DNA from 3 places in the Rossellomorea sp. NPDC077527 genome. Region 1 is predicted to be linked to each of the others. Evidence: riboswitches for the same ligand, from Rfam matches in the RefSeq annotation. Region 1 holds a riboswitch; each other region holds the start of a gene.
The links. A riboswitch is a leader RNA that binds a small molecule or an ion and turns the genes downstream of it on or off. The one in region 1 is predicted to bind S-adenosylmethionine.
Positions count from the first base shown of each region.

Region 1 (7,903 bases):
ATCTACACGACCTACAGAAGCAGCGTGACCAGCCGTTACATCATCTTCATCAATCAGAAGGATTGGGTTGGCATCTCCACGTGCTTTTTCGCTAAGCATCAACACGCGTGACTCCTGCTCGGCATTCGACTTGGACGCACCATGTTCAATCTTACCGATACCGTTGAAGATAGAAGACGATTCGTCCTTCATGACTCCGTGCTTCAAAATGTATCCTTCAGAGTTTTTACCGAAGTGAACAACCTTCGTTGTGAAGTTTTGTTTTTGTTTTCCACGTCCAACAACGACGGTTTTCGTATCACCATATGAGCCATCGCCCACAAGGTTTGTCACGTTTTCAGAAACCGTGTCACCATCATTCATCAACCCTAGAGCCCACTCAATGCGTGCATCCCTCGCAGCTACTCCACGACGGTTTACGTACGTCGTCAATCCGCTTGACAAGTTATCCACTGCACCGTATGCGACTTTCGCGTTATTATTTGCCAATACTTCCGTAACAATGTTGTAGACACCATCTTCTACATCAGTTGTAGAGATATAGTTTTCAACATATGTGACGGAGCTGTTTTCTTCAGCAACAACCAATACGTGATTGAACATAGCCACTTCTGCATTGTCATGAACATATACGGCTTGAATCGGTTGAGTTAATTCAACGTTTTTCGGAATGTAGAGGAAGGCTCCTCCATTCATAAGCGCAGCATGAAGAGCAGTAAGCTTATGCTCATCCGTTTTCACACCTTCAGTCATGAAGTACTTCTGTACAAGTTCACTGTGGTCTTTCACAGCTGTTAAAATATCCGTGAAAATAACACCTTTTTCCTTTAATTCATTCGAAAGAGAAAGAAAAGCAGGTGTGTTGTTTCGTTGAATATAAAGACTTTGGTCTGTATTATCTACATCAACTAATGCTTTTGCTTCTTCTGGCAGCTCACTCAAAGATGAGAACGTATCACTTTCCACTGTGTGCTTTTGGAATTGTGTAAAATTCCAATTGGTGATTTTCGTTTTATCTGCAACTGGAAGGCTAAGATCCTTTACTTTATTAAAGGCATCTGTACGAAGGTTTGTTAACCATTCCGGCTCTCCAAGTTGTTTTGAGTAGGAGCTGACATAGTCCTGTTCTACTGGTAGTTTCGTTTCTACAGTCATTTTCATCCCCCTAACACTTACGCTTCTTGGCCAACAGTTTCGTCTTTAATTCCTAACTCTTCTTTAATCCAGTCATATCCTTCTGCTTCAAGGCGTTGAGCTAATTCTTCTCCGCCTGATTTCACAATACGTCCTTGCATCATAACGTGGACATGATCAGGAGTGATGTAGTTAAGTAGACGCTGATAGTGAGTGATGATCAGGCAACCGAAATCTTCCCCACGCATTTTGTTGATCCCTTTTGAAACCACTTTAAGGGCATCGATATCAAGACCTGAATCGATTTCATCAAGAATGGCGATCTTTGGTTCGATCATCATTAATTGTAGGATTTCATTACGTTTCTTCTCTCCACCTGAGAATCCTTCGTTCAGGTAACGTTGAGCCATATCCGGGTCCATCTCAAGGTATTCCATTTCAGAATCCATTTTGCGGATGAATTTCATAAGTGAAATTTCTTCGCCTTCTTCACGACGGCTGTTGATTGCTGAACGTAAGAAGTCAGCATTTGTTACACCGCTGATTTCACTTGGGTATTGCATTGCAAGGAATAGACCTACGCGAGCGCGCTCATCCACTTCCATCTCAAGGACATCTTCACCGTCAAACGTGATGCTTCCCTTTGTCACTTCATACTTTGGGTGACCCATGATAGCAGAAGATAAAGTTGATTTACCTGTACCATTCGGTCCCATTACTGCGTGGATTTCTCCACCTTTAATTTCAAGGTTAACCCCTTTAAGGATTTCCTTTCCTTCAATCTCAACATGAAGATCTTTGATTGTTAAAGTAGAACCTGCCATGTGTAATTACCTCCGTGACTTTATAATGAATTTAAGAATACAATTCTTTAATCATTCTCAATTTATTCTCATTACAATCTTATAACAAATAAAAGCTATAATCAACTTTTTCAAGCTGTCAGTTCATGTTAACCGAACTATAGAATCCCTATCTATTGTTGTCCTAAATGAGCGGAAAAATGTAGCGTATCACTTCTGCATTTTTCTCTAGGTTGGTGACCTTTGATTATTCGGCCCAGCACATTGGCTCATTGGGAATGCATTAAAAAAACCAGTGCATCGTCTACACTGGTTTCCTTTTTTCTTCCTTATTATATGTTAGCGTGCACCTTTCGATCAAGTGCTGCAATCATTCTTCGGCTTTGCTTGTATTCCTGCTCTCTTTTCTGCTCTACTTGCATTCTGACATCATGCTTTCGTTTGTACACCTCATAACCAATCCCATGGGCTCCATGCATTGCTTTCTCCATTTCACTTGTGTACGAGATACTCTCAAGAGAGTCGATAGTGAATCATTCCTTTCGGGTTTTTAATTACTTTACAACTATACTACCCCCTCGTTCACAAGACAAAACCGGTATTCCACCATTTTTTCTGAAATTTTCCCTTCAGCAAGATTCCCGGGGGCTACTCTTAAGTTTTCACAAAATTCCGCCATTATACTGCCAAATAATAGTACACCAATGTGATTTTATTAATGTATATGTATATTTATTAATTTATTCTCCATAAAAAAGAGAAGGATTTCTCCTTCTCGATTGGTTATTGCTTTAACTGATTCAAGTCTTGAATCGACTGCTGCACTAATGTAACAGCCTGACTCATGACCGCTCCGCCGCCAAATGCTGCCGTTACGCCGATGGCCTCGAGGATTTCCTCTTCACTGCATCCTTGATCAAGGCATCCTTTTGTATGGTAAATGATGCAGTATTCATCCTGGGAATACAAGCTGATTCCCAGTGCGATCAGCTGCTTCTCTTTCTTGGAAAGAACCCCTTCTCTGAAGCAATGCTCGGTGAATGTATTATACTGTTCTGCAAGTTCCGGCATTTTATCAGTAAAAATGCCAAGTCCCATTTTATAATCATGAAGGGCCGCTTCTGTTGTGTTTCTCGGTTCCATCTGCAATTCATCCAACTCCATTTCAAAAATAGATTCATCGAAAATAGTATGAGCCAACAGCGAAACGATTATGTTAATAATTATAGGAAGAGAATATAAAAAACCCGATTCTATAATTCGAATCGGGTTTCTTTCGTTTATTCAGTTACCGGTACAACCGCTCCATCCCATTCTTCCTTGATGAAATCCTGGATTTCTTTCGAGCGTAATGCTTTCACCAGCTCTTTTACTTCCTCTTTCTTTTCATCCCCTTTGTTTACAGCAATCACGTTTACATAAGGGGAGTTACTATCTTCAATGGCGATCGAGTCTTCCAGAGGCTTCAAGCCTGCATCGATGGCATAGTTCGAGTTGATGACAACTGCGTCCCCTTCTTCGTTTTCATACATTTGCGGAAGAAGAGCTGCTTCGTACTCATAATCGAATTTCAGGTTTCTCGGGTTTTCTTTGATGTCTTCCAGTTGAGCCTGTGTATTCTCCACACCATCCTTGAGTGTGATCAGTCCTTTTTTCTCCAATAAAGTAAGGATGCGTCCATGGTCGGACACGGAGTTACTCATTAAGATCGTCGCACCTTCTGGAAGATCCTCAAGTGATTTGTACTTTTTAGAGTACACACCGATAGGCTCAATATGAATTCCACCCGCGTTGACAAAGTCATAGTCATTTTCCTTCATTTGCAAATCCATATACGGGGTGGTTTGGAAATAGTTCGCATCCAGGTCCCCATTATCAAGATCTTTATTTGGCAGGATATAATCCTGATACGTTTCAATTTGCAGATCGATACCCTTTTCCTCCAAGATAGGCTTCACCTGTTCAAGGATTTCTGCATGTGGTACATTTGATGCCCCTACTACTAATTCCTTTTCATCACCGCTTCCGGACCCTGAATCATTCCCGCATGCTGCTAAACCAAAGATACTTGTTGCTGCTATAACTCCTGCTACCCATTTTTTCATGAACTTTCTCTCCTTTATCTTTTATCTAATTTATTTGTAAAGAAATCACCTATTAGTTGAATGGCAAATACGACAAGTAAAATCATGATCGTTGCTGCCAGTGTTACATCTTCCCTGCTTCGCTGGAATCCATCAAGATAAGCAAGGTTCCCTAAACCACCTGCTCCGATGACCCCTGCCATTGCTGTATATCCTACGAGGGCGATGGCCGTTACCGTTATTCCCGATATCAAAGCTGGAAGTGATTCAGGAATCAATACTTTCCAAATAATCGTGCTCGTTTTGGCGCCCATCGCTTTCGCTGCCTCGATAACTCCTTTGTTTACTTCTCTCAAAGCGATCTCGACCATTCGGGCATAGAATGGGGCTGCACCGATGATCAGTGCAGGAAGAGCCGCGTTCGCTCCCCGGATGGTATCCAGTAAAAATTTAGTGAAAGGAATTAACAATACAATCAGGATTATGAACGGGATGGAACGGAATACGTTCACCACTGCGCTGGTAATGGTATAAGTGAGTTTGTTCTCCCACAAATTCTCCTTGGATGTAAGAAACAGCAATATCCCAAGAATCATTCCCAGTACAAATGTGATCAACACCGACATCCCTGTCATATAAAGAGTTTCAAGAGTGGCTTCCCACATCTTCTCCCAATCCACATTCGGAAATAGATTTTCCATCATCCTCGTAACACCTCCACCTTAACCAGCTGCTCTTCAGCAAATAGAACCGCTTCCTGGATGGTCCGTTCTTCTCCATCCAAATGGACGAATAGTGTTCCATAAGCCCCTTTTTGTGTTTGGGAAATTTGTCCTTGGAGGATATTGACTTCAAGATCGAATTTTCTGATCAAGCTGGTGATGAGCGGCTGCTCAGTCGCTTCACCCACGAATGTAAATTTAAGCACTTTCCCATTTGGATACTGGGCTAAAAGGTGTTCCAACGTTTCTCCGGTTTCCTCGACCTGGGACACTTCTTTCACAAATCGCTTTGTCACCTGCTCTTGTGGATTCCGGAACACTTCCAGAACGTCACCAAGCTCTACAACCCTTCCTTGTTCCATGACCGCAACACGATGACAAATCTTTTGAATCACATGCATTTCATGTGTGATCAAGACGATTGTGAGCCCCAAACGCTTGTTGATGTCCACCAGTAAATCAAGGATGGAATCCGTTGTTTGAGGATCTAAAGCAGAAGTTGCTTCATCACACAAAAGAACATTTGGATTATTGGCAAGAGACCTTGCTATCCCAACCCTTTGTTTCTGTCCCCCGCTCAATTGGGCTGGATAGGCGTCCCCTCTTCCTTCCAATCCGACCAATTCCAATAATTCATTGGCTCTTTGGATTCTTTCCTTCTTGGAGACTCCCGCAATTTCCAAAGGGAACATAATATTTTGTAAAACGGTACGTGACCAGAGCAGATTAAAGTGTTGAAAGATCATTCCAATTGACTGCCTTGACTCGCGCAGTTTTTTTCCCTTCACCTTTGAAACAATCTGTCCGTTTACATCGACGATCCCCTCTGTCGGAACCTCAAGTCCATTCAGCATCCGAATCAATGTACTTTTACCTGCCCCACTATAGCCAATCACCCCAAAAATTTCGCCTTGAGCAATTTCGATATTGACGCCATCGACAGCGGCGATCGGTCCATTTTTGGATTGATATACTTTCTTTACATCTGAAATGGTAATCATGTTGTATCCACCTTCTTTCTGAGTAGAACCATCTTTTTAATCAGAATAATATTTGCACTATCCTGAAGGCCATTCCTATCTATTTCATTTATAGAAAATAAAAAATGCCTTCCTGCGATAAGCAGAAAGGCATAATCATATATAGGACTATCCTTTCTCTCATCTTTCAAAGCATATGCTTTGAGTGAATTGGCACCATTTCAATTTTCATTGACGGTTGCCGGGCTTCATAGGGCACGTCCCTCCACCTCTCTTAATAAGAGTAAAGTATCGAATTATTTAATTTATCAAATGGTTAAAGACTCTGAAAATTTGCTACAAGAGAGATTCTATCATCGGATATAGAAAGGTGTCAATTCTTTTTTTTATTATACTCGAACCGGTTCTTTCCCTCTTGACCTTGTAAGCCATAGGACGGACTCTGTAAATAATAATGGCCGGTATCCACCTCTGACTTCCAAAACGCCTTTTTCAATCATTTGGGATAATCGTTCTTCGCCTGAAAGGAGAGAGACCATATCCGCCTCTTCACCTTTGATGATAAAATGTGAATCTGTCAATCCATGATCTAATACATCACAATCACTGTTTGAAATGGAAATTCCGTAGGTGCGCTCTCCACATTGAAACTGAAGAATAAATGGGCTGTCCGGGAACAAGAGACGTAAGTGATACCTGGAGTGACACTGATCTACTAATTTCTCTAAATATATTCGCATGAATACCCTCCCAGTAAAACTTCTATATACTTACAATTCCACTTCAGTAAGAGATTCCCTTTTAAGCATTCTCGACATGTTTTGGAAGGATTCATCTAATTTGTCGAACAGTAAGAATTTGGATGATGACAGGTCAAAAAATGAGGGGATTCGAACCATTTCCCGAGAAATATGTCTGCGATTGTAGAAAGAAAATCGCATTATACTTGTATTTTATTAAATAAAATGCCCTAAAAAACAAAAAGACCTCTTCAAATAAAAGGTCTCTAATCCCCTCTAAGCGTTCTTAACGAGGGTTTCATATAAAAACGGAACGGATTGAAAGGCATAGATCCTTTCCTGTTCCACACCATCCTTTAAGAGGAGCAGGCAGGGTACACTCTCAATGGATTGCTTCTCTGCAAATTCGGGTAAATAGTTTAAATTGGCTTTCACAAAATGATAGGATTGAGGAAGTTTCTCTACGACATCCATCATTCTTCCAGCCACTTGGCATGTACCACACATTGGTGTATAAAGGTAAACGGCTTCTAACGTATGTTCATCGATTGCTTGGTTTAATGCTTCGGTACTGCTTACCTCCATCAAAACTAGATCATCCTTTTTCCTAGATATTCTTTATGCACATCAATGTTTGCTCCGATCAAAACAGAGGCAAGATGATATTCAGGCGCTGCAGCCACTTCTTTATACATCCGGTCAATGTATAGGTGTTCGGCTTCTGGAAATTCACGCTTGAATTGTTTACGTAATTTTTCCCCAGCATCATCAGCATCAACCAGGATATATACATCCCTTTCAAACAACTCGTCGATCAGTTCGTCCATCTTTGTGATGCTGATCGTTCCATTTGTGCAGATAATTTCAATCGGTTCTTTAATAATGTCTTTTACTTTTCGTTTATCGGTTGTCCCTTCAACGATGATTACTTTTTCGTCAAGTTCCATCATGATCATCACCTTATCTTTCAGAAATAAGATTAGGATAGTATATTCAGATAACAAGATATGATGTCCACTTTCTACTTATATTTTCTCATGTTTATAAAAAATAGTGCAAGAGGTTTGCCTGCAGTATTCGATTATGGAAACAGTGCCAGATCCTTAAACGGATCTGGCACTTTATACATTTAACACCATCCACCTTCATCACAATCCGTGTACCTTGCTTCATGCCCTTCTGTGGATGTGTAGCTTTGATAAATTTTATTTTCCCTTGCTTCAAAGTTCGGTTCCATAGTGATCCCATCAAGAGGCAAGGCCATTTTGCCGATTCGCTGATTATCCAGGAATAATTCAACCTCACCATTATTCAGCCTGCCGGTGACTCTGTTTGTTACATCTAATTTCCTTGGTTCAAGCACCATGAGTATTCATCCTTTCTTTATACGCGTACTCCTATGGTGCCCAAAAAGAAAAACAAAACACCTTGAGAAATCCT
Region 1 is NZ_JBITVL010000007.1:50,401-58,303, forward strand. Features, by position in the region: gene sufD (Fe-S cluster assembly protein SufD) at 1-1,155, opposite strand, end outside; gene sufC (Fe-S cluster assembly ATPase SufC) at 1,173-1,958, opposite strand; gene ACIGG7_RS20325 (YuzK family famiily protein) at 2,270-2,416, opposite strand; gene ACIGG7_RS20330 (carboxymuconolactone decarboxylase family protein) at 2,721-3,086, opposite strand; gene ACIGG7_RS20335 (MetQ/NlpA family ABC transporter substrate-binding protein) at 3,218-4,042, opposite strand; gene ACIGG7_RS20340 (methionine ABC transporter permease) at 4,057-4,725, opposite strand; gene ACIGG7_RS20345 (methionine ABC transporter ATP-binding protein) at 4,722-5,744, opposite strand; SAM riboswitch class I at 5,901-6,007, opposite strand; gene ACIGG7_RS20350 (SCP2 sterol-binding domain-containing protein) at 6,113-6,463, opposite strand; gene ACIGG7_RS20355 (thioredoxin family protein) at 6,740-7,048, opposite strand; gene ACIGG7_RS20360 (toprim domain-containing protein) at 7,054-7,410, opposite strand; gene ACIGG7_RS20365 (YusG family protein) at 7,593-7,829, opposite strand.

Region 2 (7,903 bases), on a different contig from region 1:
GTCTCCCATCGGTACTGCCTGTTGGACGGTCCCTTTGCCGAAGCTCTTTGTCCCGATCAGTGGGTATCCTTCCGCTTCCTTCAACGCTCCTGCAAGGATTTCGGATGCAGATGCGCTTCCCTCATCGATGAGGACCACCACTGGATATGCTTTTCTTTCCTTGCTGTTGGAGAAAGATTTCAGCACCTCACCGCTTCGTTCCTGAATTTGGACATACGGTTTTTTCTCTGTAACGAACTGTTTGAGGATCTCTTCCACGCTTGATAGGAGACCGCCCGGGTTGCCCCTTACATCAAGGACCAGCCCTTCTACCTTTTTCTTCTCTAGTTCTGCCAGCTGCTTTTTAAAATCGACGGCGGTGTTTTCCGAGAAAGTGGTAATTTGAATATAACCCGTCTTCTTCCCATTGACTTCCTTCACATCCGACATCACCGTCTCAACCGGAATATCGTCCCGTTTTACGGACACTTCGATTGGATCCGAGAGTCCTTCCCTCGTAATCTCCAATTTTACCTCTGTCCCTTTCTTCCCCCTGATCTTCAACGTTGCTTCATAAAGATCAAGGCCATCGATGCTGTTTCCATCCACCTTGACGATCCGGTCATTCGGCTTCAACCCTGCTTTTTCAGCAGGTGAATTTTTAAACGGCGCCACGATAATGAGCTTTCCGTCCATGATGGTGACCTCTGCCCCGATCCCTTCAAAGGAAGAATCCAATGCGTCATTAAATTGCGAAGCAGTCTCAGCATTCATGTAAACAGAGTACGGATCATCCAGGGTTTTCAGCATCCCCTGAATTGCTCCTTCCACGAGCTGTCCCTTATCTACATCTTGAAAGAACTTATCGCTGATGAGATCATAAGCGACTTCCACCTTGTGGAGCTTGTCATTTAGCTCACCTTTTCCATTAAACTGAGTAGGCTCGTCCCCTGCCAAGTCCGTCCATTCCAAGCCGCCATACATTCCTCCTGCACCGATCAGCATACTAATGATGATGGTGATGATGTGCTTTCTGCCCGTCCACTCCATATATTCCCCTCCAGCTACTCGTTTGTTTATGGTCAGGATGACAAAAGCCTGATGAAGAAGAAAGCTTTCCACCCAACGAAAAAAGACACCACACAAAAACGCGTTAAGGCGGTGCGATGTCTTTGCTTATCTAACTATATGCCCGAGGGGGACGAGTTATGAATGACAGGAAATTATTTAATACCCGTCACCACTTTCTGGACTTTATGGTTATTAAGATGGGAAGAAATGATCCCTCCCCACTTTTCAAATTCTACTAGAAACCCATCATGGCCGAATGACGTTGGGATAAAGTAGTGTTCTCCTAGTTGGATTTGGTTTGTGAAGTCCTTTAAGTATTGAGGGGAATAGATCAAATCACCCTCGTAGCCGATGGAGATCAGCTCGCATTGATACGATTCAGCGACTTTTTCCACGCCTCCCCTTTCTCTTCCAATATCATGGGTATTCATGGCTTTCAGAAGGGTAAGATAGCTATTGGGATCAAAACGCTTCCCGAGTTTCTTTCCTTGATAATCCAGATAACTTTGGATATTAAATTGCTCATTGGTCTTCTCCCGCTTGAAACGCTGATCGAACAACTCCTGCGTTCGATAGGTCACCATGCCTACCATTCTGGCAATCTCTAATCCTTTTAAACTGGCACCGTGTGGATAGTGCCCATCGTGAAAATCGGGATCTCCTTCAATCGCTGTGATTCCAATATGATTAAAGGCGATGCCGTAATCATTTAATGCAGGCGAGACGGCAAGGGCGAAGACTTTTTTGATATAAGAAGGATACAGGACTCCCCACTCAAGCGCCTGCATTCCCCCCAGTGAACCTCCGATCACGGCTTCGATATGGTCGACGGACAGCCTCTTTAACGCTTCAAATTGGGCTTGGACCATATCCCTTATCGTAATGTGCGGAAAATCGGAACCGTAACGCTCTCCGGATTCGGCATTGAGAGACGTCGGCCCCGTGCTTCCTTCACACCCTCCCAGTACATTAAAGGCAATTACATTGAAGCTGTCGGTATCAATATACGACCCGGGACCGATCAGTCCATCCCACCAACCACGGTCTTCCCTCGTCCCTGTCACTATATGGGTACCGGTAAGGGCGTGGCATACAAGGATGACGGGCCCTTCTTTATTTCCTGTACGTTCATATGCCAGATTTACATTTTTCATCGTGATGCCTGACTCTAATGTGAGGGATGGGATGGTAATGGAGCTGACTTCGTACGAATATGAGCTCTCCATTCCTCCACCTCCTTTTTGGTGTTGTTTGGGGTGATGAGGGCACCCCGGTTTTCGTTAAGGTGAGCTGATTGGCGTCTTCGATTCCATTGAAATGGCCAGCGTGAACAGGTTTCGCTGATATATTTGACATTTCGCTGATAAAAGGTCCGATTTCGCTAATATATTGAAAATATCGCTGATAAAATCAGATTTTCGCTGATATCTTTCATACCCAGGCCCAGTATGCCCTGTCATTAGCGTCCATCCCCTGATTTTCGTGAATATTACACCCGTGACGTCTCCAACGCAACTTCAATCGCATGATCCAGATCTTCAATCAGGTCCTTCGCAGATTCCAACCCGACGGAAAGCCTCACCAGATCCTCCGTGACACCCGTAGCACGGATCTCCTGATCATTTAATTGCTGATGCGTTGTGGAAGCAGGATGGATGATCAGTGATTTCGCATCCCCGACGTTGGCTACATGGGACCAGAGGGAGATGTTATCAACCACTTTCCGTCCTGAATCCCTCCCCCCTTTGATCCCGAATACAACAATGGAACCCGATCCATTTTTCAAGTATTTTTGCGCCAGTGCGTAGGAAGGATGTTGCGGAAGTCCGGGATAGGATACCCATGCGACACCGCTATGCTGATCCAGGTGCTCTGCAATCTTCAAGGCATTTTCTGTATGACGCTCAATGCGGAGGTGCAGGGTTTCCAGTCCTTGCAGTAACAGGAACGCGTTCTGAGGACTTAAACATGCCCCGAGATCACGGAGGAGCTGCACTCGAAGTTTGGTGATGAACGCCGCCGGTCCTACATCTTGGGCGTAGCGAAGTCCGTTGTAGCTTCTGTCCTCTTCTGTGAATCCAGGGAATTTTTCATGATTCCAGTCAAACTTACCACCGTCTATGACCACACCACCTATCGCCGTACCGTGACCTCCGATCCACTTTGTGGCTGAATGGATGACGATATCCGCTCCCCACTCGATTGGCTTGCACACATATGGGGTGGCAAATGTGTTATCGATGATGAGCGGAATATGGTTATCATGAGCCACTTTCGCGACCGCCTCGATGTCCAGGACATGGAGGCTTGGATTCCCGATTGTCTCAGCGAATATGGCTTTCGTTTTCGGCGTAATCGCTTTACGGAAGTTCTCCGGATCAGTTGGATCTACGAAATGGACTTTGATGCCGTATTTCGGTAGAGTCGTAGAGAATAAATTATACGTACCGCCGTAGAGATTCGTGGCTGCCACGATTTCATCCCCGGCACCGGCGATATTCAGAATGGATAGGGAGATAGCCGCCATTCCAGATGAAACCCCAAGGGCTCCGATGCCCCCTTCTAATAGGGCAAGGCGTTTCTCGAGCACATCAACGGTCGGATTCATGATGCGGGTATAGATATTACCTGGCTCTTCCAGAGCGAATAGTTTGGCTGCATGGTCGCTGTTGTCGAAAACATAGGAAGTGGTTTGATAGATAGGTACCGCTCTTGAGCCTGTGGCTGGGTCCGGCTCTTGGCCGCCGTGAAGAAGCAGAGTGTCGAAATCGAATGATTTGGTCATTTGGAATTCCTCCTAGAGTTTTTTGGATTTGGCGTAAGGTTTCTTTTGTTCACCTGTTGAATAGGATGGTTTTTTCAGCTGCTGAAAATCGGGTCGAGTTCACCTGCTGAACATTTGCAGAAAATCAGCAGCTGAACATCTCCAAACATTCTCCTGCTGAGCACAAATACTGAAGAAGATAGAAGAGGAAAAAACAAAAAACCCTCTTCCTAAGAAGAGGGTCTAATTTAATAGGGTCCTCCTCTTATCTTTCAGGCAGATCGCCTGCAGGAATTAGCACCTTTTCATGTGACGCCTTTCGCGTACATGAAGGTTGCCGGGTTTCATCGGGCCTAGTCCCTCCACCTCTCTGGATAAGAGCATATAGTTGTCAATGTGAAAATTCTTGCGTTGAGATGAATTATAAAGGGTAACCAGCATCAACGTCAAGGGTATTTTCAGAATTTTTTATTTTTTCACCGAAACTGCGATCGCTTCGGTAAATTGAGCTACGATGTCTTCACTATCCTCGATGCCCAACGATATTCGCACCACATGGGTGTTGATGCCAAGTTTCTCCTGTGCCTCTTTCGGGAGAGCACGGTGCGACGTTCCAAGCGGATACGATACCGTGGTTTCCACGCCTGCCAGAGACGGGATGATCTTGATCCAGCCAATTGATTTGAAGAATGTGCTGATGTCACATGTTTGCTCAAGTTCAATCGTCACAATCGCCCCATTTCCTTTTTCTGATAGGTTCGTTGGATAATAGACCGATTTCACTTGTTCATTTTTACGTAGCTCTTCAGCGAGAGTCCCGGCATTATGTGCCTGGGTGCCGACTCTCAGTGCCAGCGTCTTGGCTCCGCGACATGTCAACCAGGCTTCGAATGGGCTTAGGTTTGATCCAATGTTGACCACCTTTTCTTTTGCCTTTTGGACGAGTTCTTCGTGACCTACGACTACCCCTGCTGTGATATCGCTGTGTCCCCCGATATATTTCGTAGCGCTGTGAGCGATCAGGTCAATACCCTCAAGGAAAGGTTGACGCAGATATGGGGTGGCAAACGTATTGTCGATCATCGTTTTCAAGTCATGTCTTTCCGCCAAAGCTACCATGCCGGGAATATCTTCTACACGCATAAAAGGATTCGTAACGGTCTCACTGTATAGCAACTTGGTTTGCGGTGTGATTGCTGCCTCTATTTCGTTCACACTTGTAAAATCTACGAAAGATGTGGAAATACCGAATGAATTTAATTCTTCTTTCAGCATATGGAACGTGCCGCCATATAAATCCTCCGCTGCCACGATATGATCTCCAGACTGAACCACTGCGAGGATTCCCACAAGGATGGCTGACAGTCCCGAGGACGTAGCGACTCCTGCAGGCGCTCCTTCTAGGTCCGCCACCATCTTTCCAAGTTCATCAGTGTTGGGGTTTCCCGTTCTTGTATAGAGGTAGGGAGACTTCCCTTCATAAAAACCCTCCAGCTCTTCAAGTGATGTAAAAGAAAAAGCTGAGGTCTGATAGATTGGCGTTGTCTTACTGCGGATTTCCTGCGTTCCTTTCAATTGGCTATGTACGACTTTGGTGGTGAACTTCATATCCCTGTCATCCTTCCTGAATCTATGTATTTTAAAAAGTGTACCATATTCAGAAGATTGTGAGGAGTGAGAGGATTCCGGTTCTATAAAAAAAGGACCCGTTGCTTAACTGCAACAGGCCCCTGTGGATCAAACGTTTTCTAAACAGCCGATCAGACGATTTTCGATGTCCAATGCCAGACGTTTCAGTTCATCATTGTCCACCATTTCAATCAGCTTGCTCGGTTTCGCCATACCGATCTTGGTTGCTCCGCCTTCTGTGTATACCGTCACTTTACAAGGCAGGAAGTAACTTACGAGCATGCTTTCTTCCAGCACTTTTTTGGCTTCGTGTGGATTGCATACTTCGAGCACGACCACTTCCTCGTTGAAGTCCAGCCCCTTATCCTGGAGCTTCCCGGCAAGGTCAAGATTCCACAGAACACCGAAACTCTCTTCTTTAAGTGCGCTCTCGACAGCTGTCACCGCTTCTTTCACATTCATTGAAACTTCTTTAGTGTAATGGAACATATTGATCCTCCTTTATATGTCATGGTTACTTATACCTCACAGCGTATGTAACGAAACCAGGTCCGTCCCTTCCATTATTCCATCTGTTCGACCATTTTACCCATCATTTCTTCGTTCATGGGTCCGACAATTTTATGTTGAATGATGCCGCCCGTGTCGATCATATAGGTGGTCGGGATTGTAAAGGCACGGTAATCGTCCCCGATATCACCCTTTTCATCCATGAGGATCGGGAAGGTGAGTTCATAGCCGTCGACAAATTGCTGGACCGCCTTCTTTCCGTCATCCTGAGAAGTCAGATTGACAGCCAGGATTTCGACATTTTCTTTTTTCGCATGTTTTTCATAGTACTGCTGCATATGGGGCATTTCAGCTTTACATGGCGGACACCATGTGGCCCAGAAATTCAGGATTACTTTTTTGCCCTGATAGTCCGACAGCTTGACCTTTTCACCATCTAAAGTGGTCAAGGTGAAATCGGGGGCTCGGTCACCCTTTGTCAGCCCTTGCTGCGCATTGGATAAATCCATCGATTCTTTCGCTAATTGCGCCGCTTCTTCCTTTGCTTTCTTTTCCTGCTGATCCTGGAACAGGTTCACCAGAAAAATCCCAATGAGCAGGGCAACGATCACCAGGGCAAAATTCCGTTTATTCAATATGCTTCCTCCTTCCATATAGTAAGATGAGATAGATCATGACAGCAAGATACGTCCAGGTAACGGTAGTAAAAGCAAATCCTTCAAGAATCGATTGAAAAAAGAATTGAAGGAGTGTAAAGACAATAACAAATTGCACTGCCCACAGATCCCATTTTGGGCCATTTGATTTTTTTAATAAAAATACGAGGAGTGTACCGTTGGTGATAAAATGTATAACCGCTAAGAGAAAGTCCAGCTCCAAAAGATGATAAACCATTTCAAAGAAAACGACAGTACTTATCCAGGAAGTGATGACGTTTGTCGAGCTCACTCTCTTTTTTAAATAAATGTAGATCAGCGTCGTCAGTATCCCCAGCCAATACCCAATCTTGCCTCCATGAAAGTAAAGGATCGTCAGGGGATGTTCGATGACCATCGGATAATCTACAACTATGACACTTAGCTTCCATACGATTATAAAGATAAAAACCGCACTTGAATACCAGTCGCTCGCTTCTCTATTCCAGAAATACAGGAATAGATACGTCAGAATGAGGGAGGCGAGGATGCCTCCCCAAGAAGACGGGAAAGTGAAGGAGCCTATGGTGTACCATGTTTCAGCCATCAACCCCTACTCCCTTCAACGACAAACGTTTTTTCTCACGACAATATAATAGACCGATGGATCCAGATGCCCAACCGTTGTCGTGAAGCCCGCTGAATTGAGCTGACGTTCCAGCTTCTCAGAAGCAATCCTTTCATCCAGGGGTGGCCCCATTTCTGATTCGACCGCTTCCCAATCAAAGATCAGCCAGATCCCGTCGTCTTTCAACATATCATGAAGATCTTGAAAGACTTTAATCAAATCAGGTACTTCGTGTAGCACGAAAGCAGATACAACCTTATCTAACGTTTTCTTGTTGAAGCTAAGATACTCAAGTGATGATTTCACATAAACGATATTATCAATCTGTTCTTCCGTTGCACGATGTTTCAGATACTCAAGCATCTCTTGCTGCAAATCCACTGCCTGTACCTTTGTTTCCAACTTTCGAGCGATCGGAAGGGTTAAATAGCCATTTCCACAGCCCAGGTCTGCAACAATATCATCAGAGTTTAATTGTAGCAGTTCTAAAACTTTGTCTACCGGCACAAGTTCTTGTCGTTTGGGATCAAGAAGTTTTGAAGCTTTGTGATGTTCAAATAAGTGTCCCGTCATTGAAAATACTCCGTTCCATTAAATACCCCACATTGTATTATAATCTTAAATCTCCAACTTACAATCAAGTTATTTACTCATAGTGTACCCCTTAGTTGAATTATTACAGAAATG
Region 2 is NZ_JBITVL010000006.1:87,841-95,743, forward strand. Features, by position in the region: gene ACIGG7_RS19460 (S41 family peptidase) at 1-1,029, opposite strand, end outside; gene metX (homoserine O-acetyltransferase MetX) at 1,203-2,276, opposite strand; gene ACIGG7_RS19470 (O-acetylhomoserine aminocarboxypropyltransferase/cysteine synthase family protein) at 2,540-3,835, opposite strand; SAM riboswitch class I at 4,077-4,195, opposite strand; gene ACIGG7_RS19475 (trans-sulfuration enzyme family protein) at 4,283-5,422, opposite strand; gene ACIGG7_RS19480 (DUF302 domain-containing protein) at 5,552-5,932, opposite strand; gene ACIGG7_RS19485 (peroxiredoxin family protein) at 6,007-6,588, opposite strand; gene ACIGG7_RS19490 (hypothetical protein) at 6,581-7,195, opposite strand; gene ACIGG7_RS19495 (class I SAM-dependent methyltransferase) at 7,211-7,789, opposite strand.
Region 2: it holds a riboswitch for S-adenosylmethionine, as region 1 does, so the genes downstream of both, ACIGG7_RS19470 (O-acetylhomoserine aminocarboxypropyltransferase/cysteine synthase family protein) here and ACIGG7_RS20345 (methionine ABC transporter ATP-binding protein) in region 1, are expected to answer to the same signal.

Region 3 (7,903 bases), on a different contig from region 1:
TGATTGGCCGGCGAAGAAGCAGCTTCTTTCAGTTTATCCACAATATGCGGAGGCGTCGGTTGATCCGGATTTCCCTGCCCAAGATTAATGACGTCATGCCCCTTATTTACGACAGCATTCACTGTACCTGCTAGGGACGCAAAAAATTGTTGAGGCAACATTTCTAAACGTGATGCCTTTTTAAAGTTTTTCATTCATTCACCTACTCATTTTTTGAAAATTTATTACTTTCAAATTCTAGTCACAAATGATATAACGGAACATAAAGAATGTAAAGGAATAAATGCCAAATCGTACATAAAGAGGTGAAGAAAATGATTCATAAGATTGGTCTCGCCCAGATGGATATTGCATTTGGGAAACCTGAAGAAAATAAGGAAAAAGTCGAACAGTGGGTCAGAAAAGCAAAGGAAGATGGTTGCACTACGGTTGTACTTCCTGAACTGTGGACGACTGGCTATGATCTAACACGGATGGATGAGATCGCAGATGAAGGAGCAGAAGACTCCTCCACCTTCCTGACTTCCCTTTCAAAGAAATACTCCATCCACATCATAGGTGGTTCTGTAGCAAATAAATCAATGGACGGAGTCAGAAATACACTTATAGCAGTCGATTCAAAGGGTATACTCGTAAAACAGTATTCTAAGCTTCATTTGTTTAAATTAATGGATGAGCATCACTATTTACTTCCTGGACAGGAGGACGGGATGTTCTCACTGGATGAGACAAAGATGGCGGGTCTCATCTGTTACGATATCCGTTTTCCTGAATGGTTCAGAAAGCATGTATTGCTTGGAGCAAAAGTTGTTTTTGTCGTTGCTGAATGGCCAAGTGCAAGGATCGATCACTGGCAAACTCTCCTAAAGGCAAGGGCGATTGAAAATCAATGTTTCGTCATTGCCTGCAACCGGGTGGGCAGTGATCCCAATAATGAGTTTGGCGGCTGTTCACTCATTATTGATCCATGGGGTGAAATACTCGCTAAAGGAACTCAAACGGAAGAACTGGTCTCGGCTGAAATCAATTTACAAGAAGTAGAAAAAGTCCGCAAACAAATTCCGATCTTTCAAGATCGAAGACCAGAATATTATTAAGTCACTGATAAAAAATTTGTTGACATGGAAAATGCTTCAATGGTACCATTCAATTCAAATGATTCCGAAAATTAATTAAATAGCGTACGCAACTCTTATCAAGAGCTGGCTGAGGGATTTGGCCCTATGAAGCCCAGCAACCGACCATAATACCGTTGTAAGACGGGGCGCAGTATGCGCCGGATTGATTGATCCAGTAAGGCACGGTGCTAATTCCAACAGAAAGACTATCTTTCTGAGAGATAAGAGGTGACGAAGATCAATCTTCAAGCCTCTTTCGAACATGGAAAGAGGCTTTTCTCATGCCATGGAAAAGCCTCCGTAAACCGTTTTTAAAAGGAGGAATGAAAATGGCAATAACAGAACTCAATTCGTATCAACCACTTACTGAACAGTCGGCCTCCCAACTGGCCATTTCTTTAAAAATCTTTGCAGACGGCTCCCAATTATCATGTCAGGAAATTGGAGATGGAAACCTGAATTTGGTTTTTCGTGTAGTGGAAAGGGATACAGGGAAAGGAATCATCATCAAACAAGCTCTCCCCTATGCTAAAGTGGTCGGGGAAAACTGGCCACTGACAATCGAGAGGGCGAGAATTGAAGCGCGTGCCCTCATGCTTCAGCGTTCCTTTGTAGGCGACCTTGTACCCGAGGTGTTTTATTCGGATCCATTGCTCGCCATTACAGTGATGGAGGATTTAAGTCATCTGACCATCGCACGCGCCGGTCTAATTAAAGGAAATGTATACCCCCGATTATCAAAGGATATTGGTACATTTCTAGCAAATACATTGTATTTCACTTCTGATTATGCCCTACATCCCTTTAAGAAAAAAGAATATGTGAAGGAGTTTTCAAATCCTGAATTGTGCAAAATTACAGAAGACCTGGTTTTCACGGATCCTTTTTTTAATAGTGAAACCAATGATTTTGAGGAAGAACTTTTACCCGATGTTCAGCAATTATGGGATGATTTCAATGTAAAACTCGAAGTAGCAAAACTTAAGAAAAGCTTCCTAACCGAAGGTGAAGCCCTTCTGCACGGGGACCTTCATACAGGCAGTATTTTTGTGGATGACCAGCAAACAAAAGTCATTGATCCTGAATTTGCTTTCTATGGACCGATTGGGTTTGATATCGGTCAATTTATGGCAAACCTTATATTTCAAGTCATCTCAAATCCTGATGACAAGGAAACCATCCTGCAACATTTGAAAGATACTTGGATTATCTTTTCCACCACGTTTTCAAGACACTGGAAAGAAAGTGGTGACGCCTACACGAAGGTACAGGGTTACCTTGAATTTGTTCTTGAGAAAAGCTTTCAAGACAGCATAGGCTTTGCAGGATGTGAATGCATCAGAAGGACAATCGGACTTGCACATGTGGATGACCTCGACGGCATTGAAGATAAAGAACGGAGACTACAGGCTAAGCGCATATGTTTAAATCTCGGAAAACAACTCATTGTAAATCGTAAAGACATTCATTCAATAGATGATTTATTGACTCTAATAAAGGCACATTCGTAAATGTTAAAGGAGGTACTCATGACACATACACTTTCCATACCCACTTCACTCAAGTGGCATGAAGATCATTTACTGATCCTTAATCAGCAAAAGCTGCCGAATGTTGTGGAATATCTTAAACTTACCACCATCACAGAATATTTCGATGCGATCATTTCGCTCAAAGTGAGGGGGGCACCTGCCATCGGGATTACTGCGGCTTACGGATTGGCTCAGGCAGCAAGCCAATACGAAACGGATAACCTGGCAGAATTCAAAGATTATTTCTACCGAGATAAACAATACCTCTCTGATTCGAGGCCGACTGCCGTTAACCTTGTCTGGGCTTTGAATCGGCTGGAATATGCTCTCGAACAGGTTCGATCCACAAATGAAGCAAGAACTAACCTGCTCCACTCGGCCATCCAGATCCATGCTGAGGACGAAGAAGTATGCAGAATGATTGGTGAATATGGTCTTGGCTTATTGGGTGATAAGCGTAAGGTTATGACTATCTGTAATGCAGGCTCGATCGCAACAAGTAAGTATGGAACAGCACTTGCCCCCTTTCATTTAGGACGAGAAAGGGGGCTAGGATTTCAAGTATTCGCCTGCGAGACACGCCCTGTGCTTCAAGGTGCACGCCTCACCGCATGGGAGCTCCAGCAATCAGGGGTGGATGTGACTCTGATAACAGACAGTATGGCTGCCCATACCATAAAGGAGAAAGGAATCGAGGCGGTGATTGTCGGTGCAGACCGAATATCATTGAATGGGGATACAGCGAATAAAATAGGGACGTCTATGCTTGCAATCGTGTGCAACCATTACAAGATTCCATTTTACGTGGCTGCCCCATCATCCACATTCGATTTAAACTCCAGAACCGGGGAGGATATACCGATAGAAGAAAGGTCACCTGAGGAAATCACGAAGATATCCGGTTCTTTAATCGCTCCAGATGACATTCCGGTTTATAACCCGGCTTTTGATGTGACTCCTCATGAATTGATTACTGGCATCATCACTGAAAAGGGTGTGCTATTTCAAAACTTTGAGAAAAGCATTCAACAAATCTTAAATGTTAAATAACGAAGAAAAGAGAAGGATTTTCCCCTCCTCTTTTCTCTATCAATCAACTTAATTTTGTCGATCCCCACATCTCCTTTGGATTCACCTCATAAATACCATTCTCCCTATACATGAACTGGTGAATGATGAATTCCCTCCTTATGGTGGCAAAATCATCATGGTATTGTTGAATATATTCATTCAAATCTTTTTCCTTATATTTTTCTCCCACTTTTAATCCTTCCACCATATGTTCAAGAATGAATAATTTTTTCTTTTGTTGAGATGGAATATTCTTGATACGTCCACTTTTTTCGAGAAAATTATTTTTCACTTTCTGCTTTTCTTTCATTAATTTCTCCGACAACTCTCTTTCCCCTTTCTCTTCATGAGCAAAATGGCTGATCACCTGTCCGTGATGTTGTAATACTTTTCTATTCAAATAGTAGTAAACCGTGTTTTTCTCCCGTCGTGAATACACTAGATTGCATTCTTTCAGTTTTGTCAGATGATGGGAGATGGTGGGCGCAGTGAGTCCCAGCTTCCCGGCAATGGCACCAACGTGCAATCTTCCATCTGCAAGTAAATACATCACTTTGATACGTGTCGGATCTCCCATCGTTTTATGAAATGCTACCTGCTTACTTAGTTGCAATCAATTCCACCCTTTCCACTTCGATTCTCATCTAATTAGATAATAGTCTAAATAGAATGGTAAATCAAGTATTTTTCAGAATTCTTTGTCAGTAAACTGTTGAAAGCGGTATTTTCATAGGAAATAGAAATAAAACAGGCAGTCTCCTTTAGGAAACTGCCTGATCGATCTTATCTTTCTAATGACAATAAGGTTTCTTTCTTGTCTACTTGTTTACCTGCATAACCTGTCAGCGTTTTATTTTTCCCTATGACCCGGTGACAGGGGATGATAACGGGAAAGCGGTTGGCTTTATTTGCCTGTCCTACTGCTCGCACTGCTTTCGGCCGTTGAATGGCATGTGCTAGATCTTGATAGGACCATGTTTGTCCATATGGAATTTCCAGAAGAGCATTCCATACTTCTATTTGAAAAGCTGTACCATCTAATTTAAGAGGAAGATCGAATTCTCTCCTCTCCCCATTAAAAAATTCGTCAAGCTGCTCTTTCGCCTTCATTAAAATGGGATGCTCCGTTTCGCTCGTCACTCTTTCATCAACAAACTGTACAGACAGCAAATGAATATGATCCGCTGATAGCTTCAGATTTCCAATGGGACTCTCTACCGTAATTGTATGAATGGACATTTTGTAGAACTCCTTTATGATTTAGGAAGATAAATATGGAAGGTGGTTCCTTCTCCTACTTTACTTTCAACCCGAACACTTCCCTTATGCTCTTTGATAATTTTAAAGCTAACCATCAGGCCAAGTCCAGTCCCTCTCTCTTTAGTTGTATAAAAGGGTTCACCCAGCTTCTTGATTTTATCCTTTGAGATTCCGCCTCCCTGGTCTTTAATCTCGATATGAATCATTTCATCCCCTGTCTCATGTATGTTGATGGAAATCACGCCTCCATCAGTCATGACTTCAATCGCATTCTTGATGACATTGATGAATACCTGTTTTAGCTGATTGGGTTCAGCTACGATAGCGGGAAGGTCATCCTGATAGCTTTCTTCATATTGAACATTATGCATGACTGCCTGGGCACTCAGTAAATCTACTGTATCTTTCATAATTTTAATTAAATTCGTTTCTTGATATTGGATTGCCTGTGGCTTTGCCAGGACAAGAAACTCCGTAATGATCGATTCAATTCGTTGAAATTCAGAAGTGATCACATTAAAATACATTTCATGATCTTTACCGACACTGTTTTCAAGCAGTTGAATGAACCCTTTCAGTGCAGTCATCGGATTTCTGATCTCGTGGGCAATCCCTGCAGCAAGCTCACCTACAACACTTAACGTGTCTGATTTTCTTAATTGTTCCTGCATTTCGATTTGATCCGTAATATCGCGAATGATGGTTAAATTCAAGTTGGAAAGTAAATTATATTTTGATGATAGCTCTACATATTGAACTCTATCCCTGTAAGTTGTTAACGTCTTTAAAAAGGTTGCCTGACCTTCCTCTTTCAACTGCTGTAAATATTCATCATACGTTTCTTCACCGGGCTCTATATTCAATATTTCCCTTACATCTTTTCCTATAAGCTGATCTTTTTCCATATTAATGATTTTGCTCACTTCGGGATTTGCATCTACGACAACATAATTATGATTGGTCAGTAGCAATCCGTCTAATGATCCTTCGAAAATCTTCCTGAATCTCTCTTCACTCTCACGCAATTCTTTCTCCATTTGGTATCGTTCACTGACATTTCGGAAAATGGTCATATTATACCCATCAACAGAATGAAGTTTTGAAGTGAATTCTAAATGCTTCAGCTGATTGTTCGGCATGAGAAATAATACTTCATCCCTTACAGCTCCGCTTCTGTTTAGTTGTTCCATGACCAGATCAAACTTTTGACTTTCCAAAGGGTAAACGAAGTCCCTGATTTTTTTGGATAGGAGTTCAGAAAGCGTACACTCGAATATTTTCAGAGCTGAAGAGTTCGCTTTAAGGACCCTTCCGTCTTGATCCCACAGGACAATGGCATCGATCGCTTCCTCAAATAACCCTTTGAACAATTCTTCATTTCGCTTAAGCTGAATCTCCATCTGCCTCTTTTCAGTTACATCTCTAAGAATGGCCATATGGAGCTTGTGATGGACATAAGGGCTTGTGGTGAATTCCACGATTGACATGCTTTGTGATTTCTTGATAGGAATTTCACCGCGGGCTTTTTTGTTTTGAGAGATCAATTCTTTGATTTTGTCGATTTTATAGTGGGCATTCTCAGGAATGAAAGAGCTGATATTCCTGCTTGTGATCTCTTCCTTATCAAGTCCCACTTGTAAACTGAATGCATGATTTACATCATTGATATTCCCATGGATATCGAATAAGACGATTCCCTCTGATGCATTCTGGAAGATATTTGATAATAGGTGTACATTCAAATGATCCTTGCGTTCTTTCTCCTTCAATTCTGTAACATCCTTAAAATATAGATAAGCATTAGGAGAAATGGTCGATTTTTTTAACAATAGCTCGACATGAATGATTTTCTTCTCACTGACGTTCATCAGAGTTTCATCTTCAAGAGTTTTGCCTGTTTCCATGACTTCTTTATAATGGGCCACAATAGGAGCAGGTACTGAAGAGAAAAAGAGGCTAAACAGCTTCCCTACTACATCCTCATCATTTAATTGAAGGGTTTCATATGCCTCGGGGTTGGCATAAACGATGATTAACTCATGATTGATCACTAGCATCGGCATGGGTGAAGCTAAGCAAATTTCCCTATCAACGGGATGACATTGTCCCTCTTTTTGCTCTCTCTTCAATTTACTACTATTAGTCATTTCCTCATCCCCCTACTTTTTTAAAAGACGACCATTGGCTTAAGTCAGCTAGAAATCGCATAGCTTCCCATACTTTTGGTGATAATTAACAGTGAAATTCATGTTTTGCTCATTGTATCCTAGGGTAAGAATGAATGAGGATTAAACTTTTTAAAAGATGGTGAAGATATGAAACAGCGTGATTATTACTTCGATAATGCCAAATTCATTTTGATCTTTTTAGTGGTATTCGGACATGTTATCCGGTCCTATATTGAAAGTGATCCCTTTATCCTTTCTTTGTATAAAACGATTTACACCTTCCACATGCCTGCTTTCATTCTTGTAGCAGGATTTTTTGCAAAAGGTTTTTATAAAAAGGGATATATTCAAAAACTTGCTAAAAAATTGATACTTCCTTACATTGTGTTTCAATTGATTTACACGGTGTATTATCATTTTCTTTATCAAGAATCAACATTCGAGGTGGATCCTCTTAATCCACACTGGTCATTGTGGTTCCTCATCAGCCTTTTTTGTTGGAACGCACTGCTCTATGCATTCATCAAGTGGTTTAAGTTTAAACCGGTAACCGGACTTACAGTGGCCTTCTCCATTGGACTGATTGTTGGATTTGCAGATGTCATTTCGAATTATTTAAGCTTATCCAGGACATTCGTGTTTTTCCCGATCTTCTTGATGGGTTACTACATGGAAAAGGAGCATTTTGAATATTTTAAAACGAATAAAGCGCGTTTAGTGGCAGGTTCATTATTTGTAATCGTATTTCTTGGAA
Region 3 is NZ_JBITVL010000003.1:387,543-395,445, forward strand. Features, by position in the region: gene ACIGG7_RS11875 (pyridoxal phosphate-dependent aminotransferase) at 1-194, opposite strand, end outside; gene ACIGG7_RS11880 (carbon-nitrogen family hydrolase) at 315-1,097, shown strand; SAM riboswitch class I at 1,190-1,346, shown strand; gene mtnK (S-methyl-5-thioribose kinase) at 1,448-2,629, shown strand; gene mtnA (S-methyl-5-thioribose-1-phosphate isomerase) at 2,648-3,700, shown strand; gene ACIGG7_RS11895 (DUF2087 domain-containing protein) at 3,744-4,334, opposite strand; gene ACIGG7_RS11900 (methylated-DNA--[protein]-cysteine S-methyltransferase) at 4,505-4,960, opposite strand; gene ACIGG7_RS11905 (PAS domain S-box protein) at 4,975-7,128, opposite strand; gene ACIGG7_RS11910 (acyltransferase family protein) at 7,297-7,903, shown strand, end outside.
Region 3: it holds a riboswitch for S-adenosylmethionine, as region 1 does, so the genes downstream of both, mtnK (S-methyl-5-thioribose kinase) here and ACIGG7_RS20345 (methionine ABC transporter ATP-binding protein) in region 1, are expected to answer to the same signal.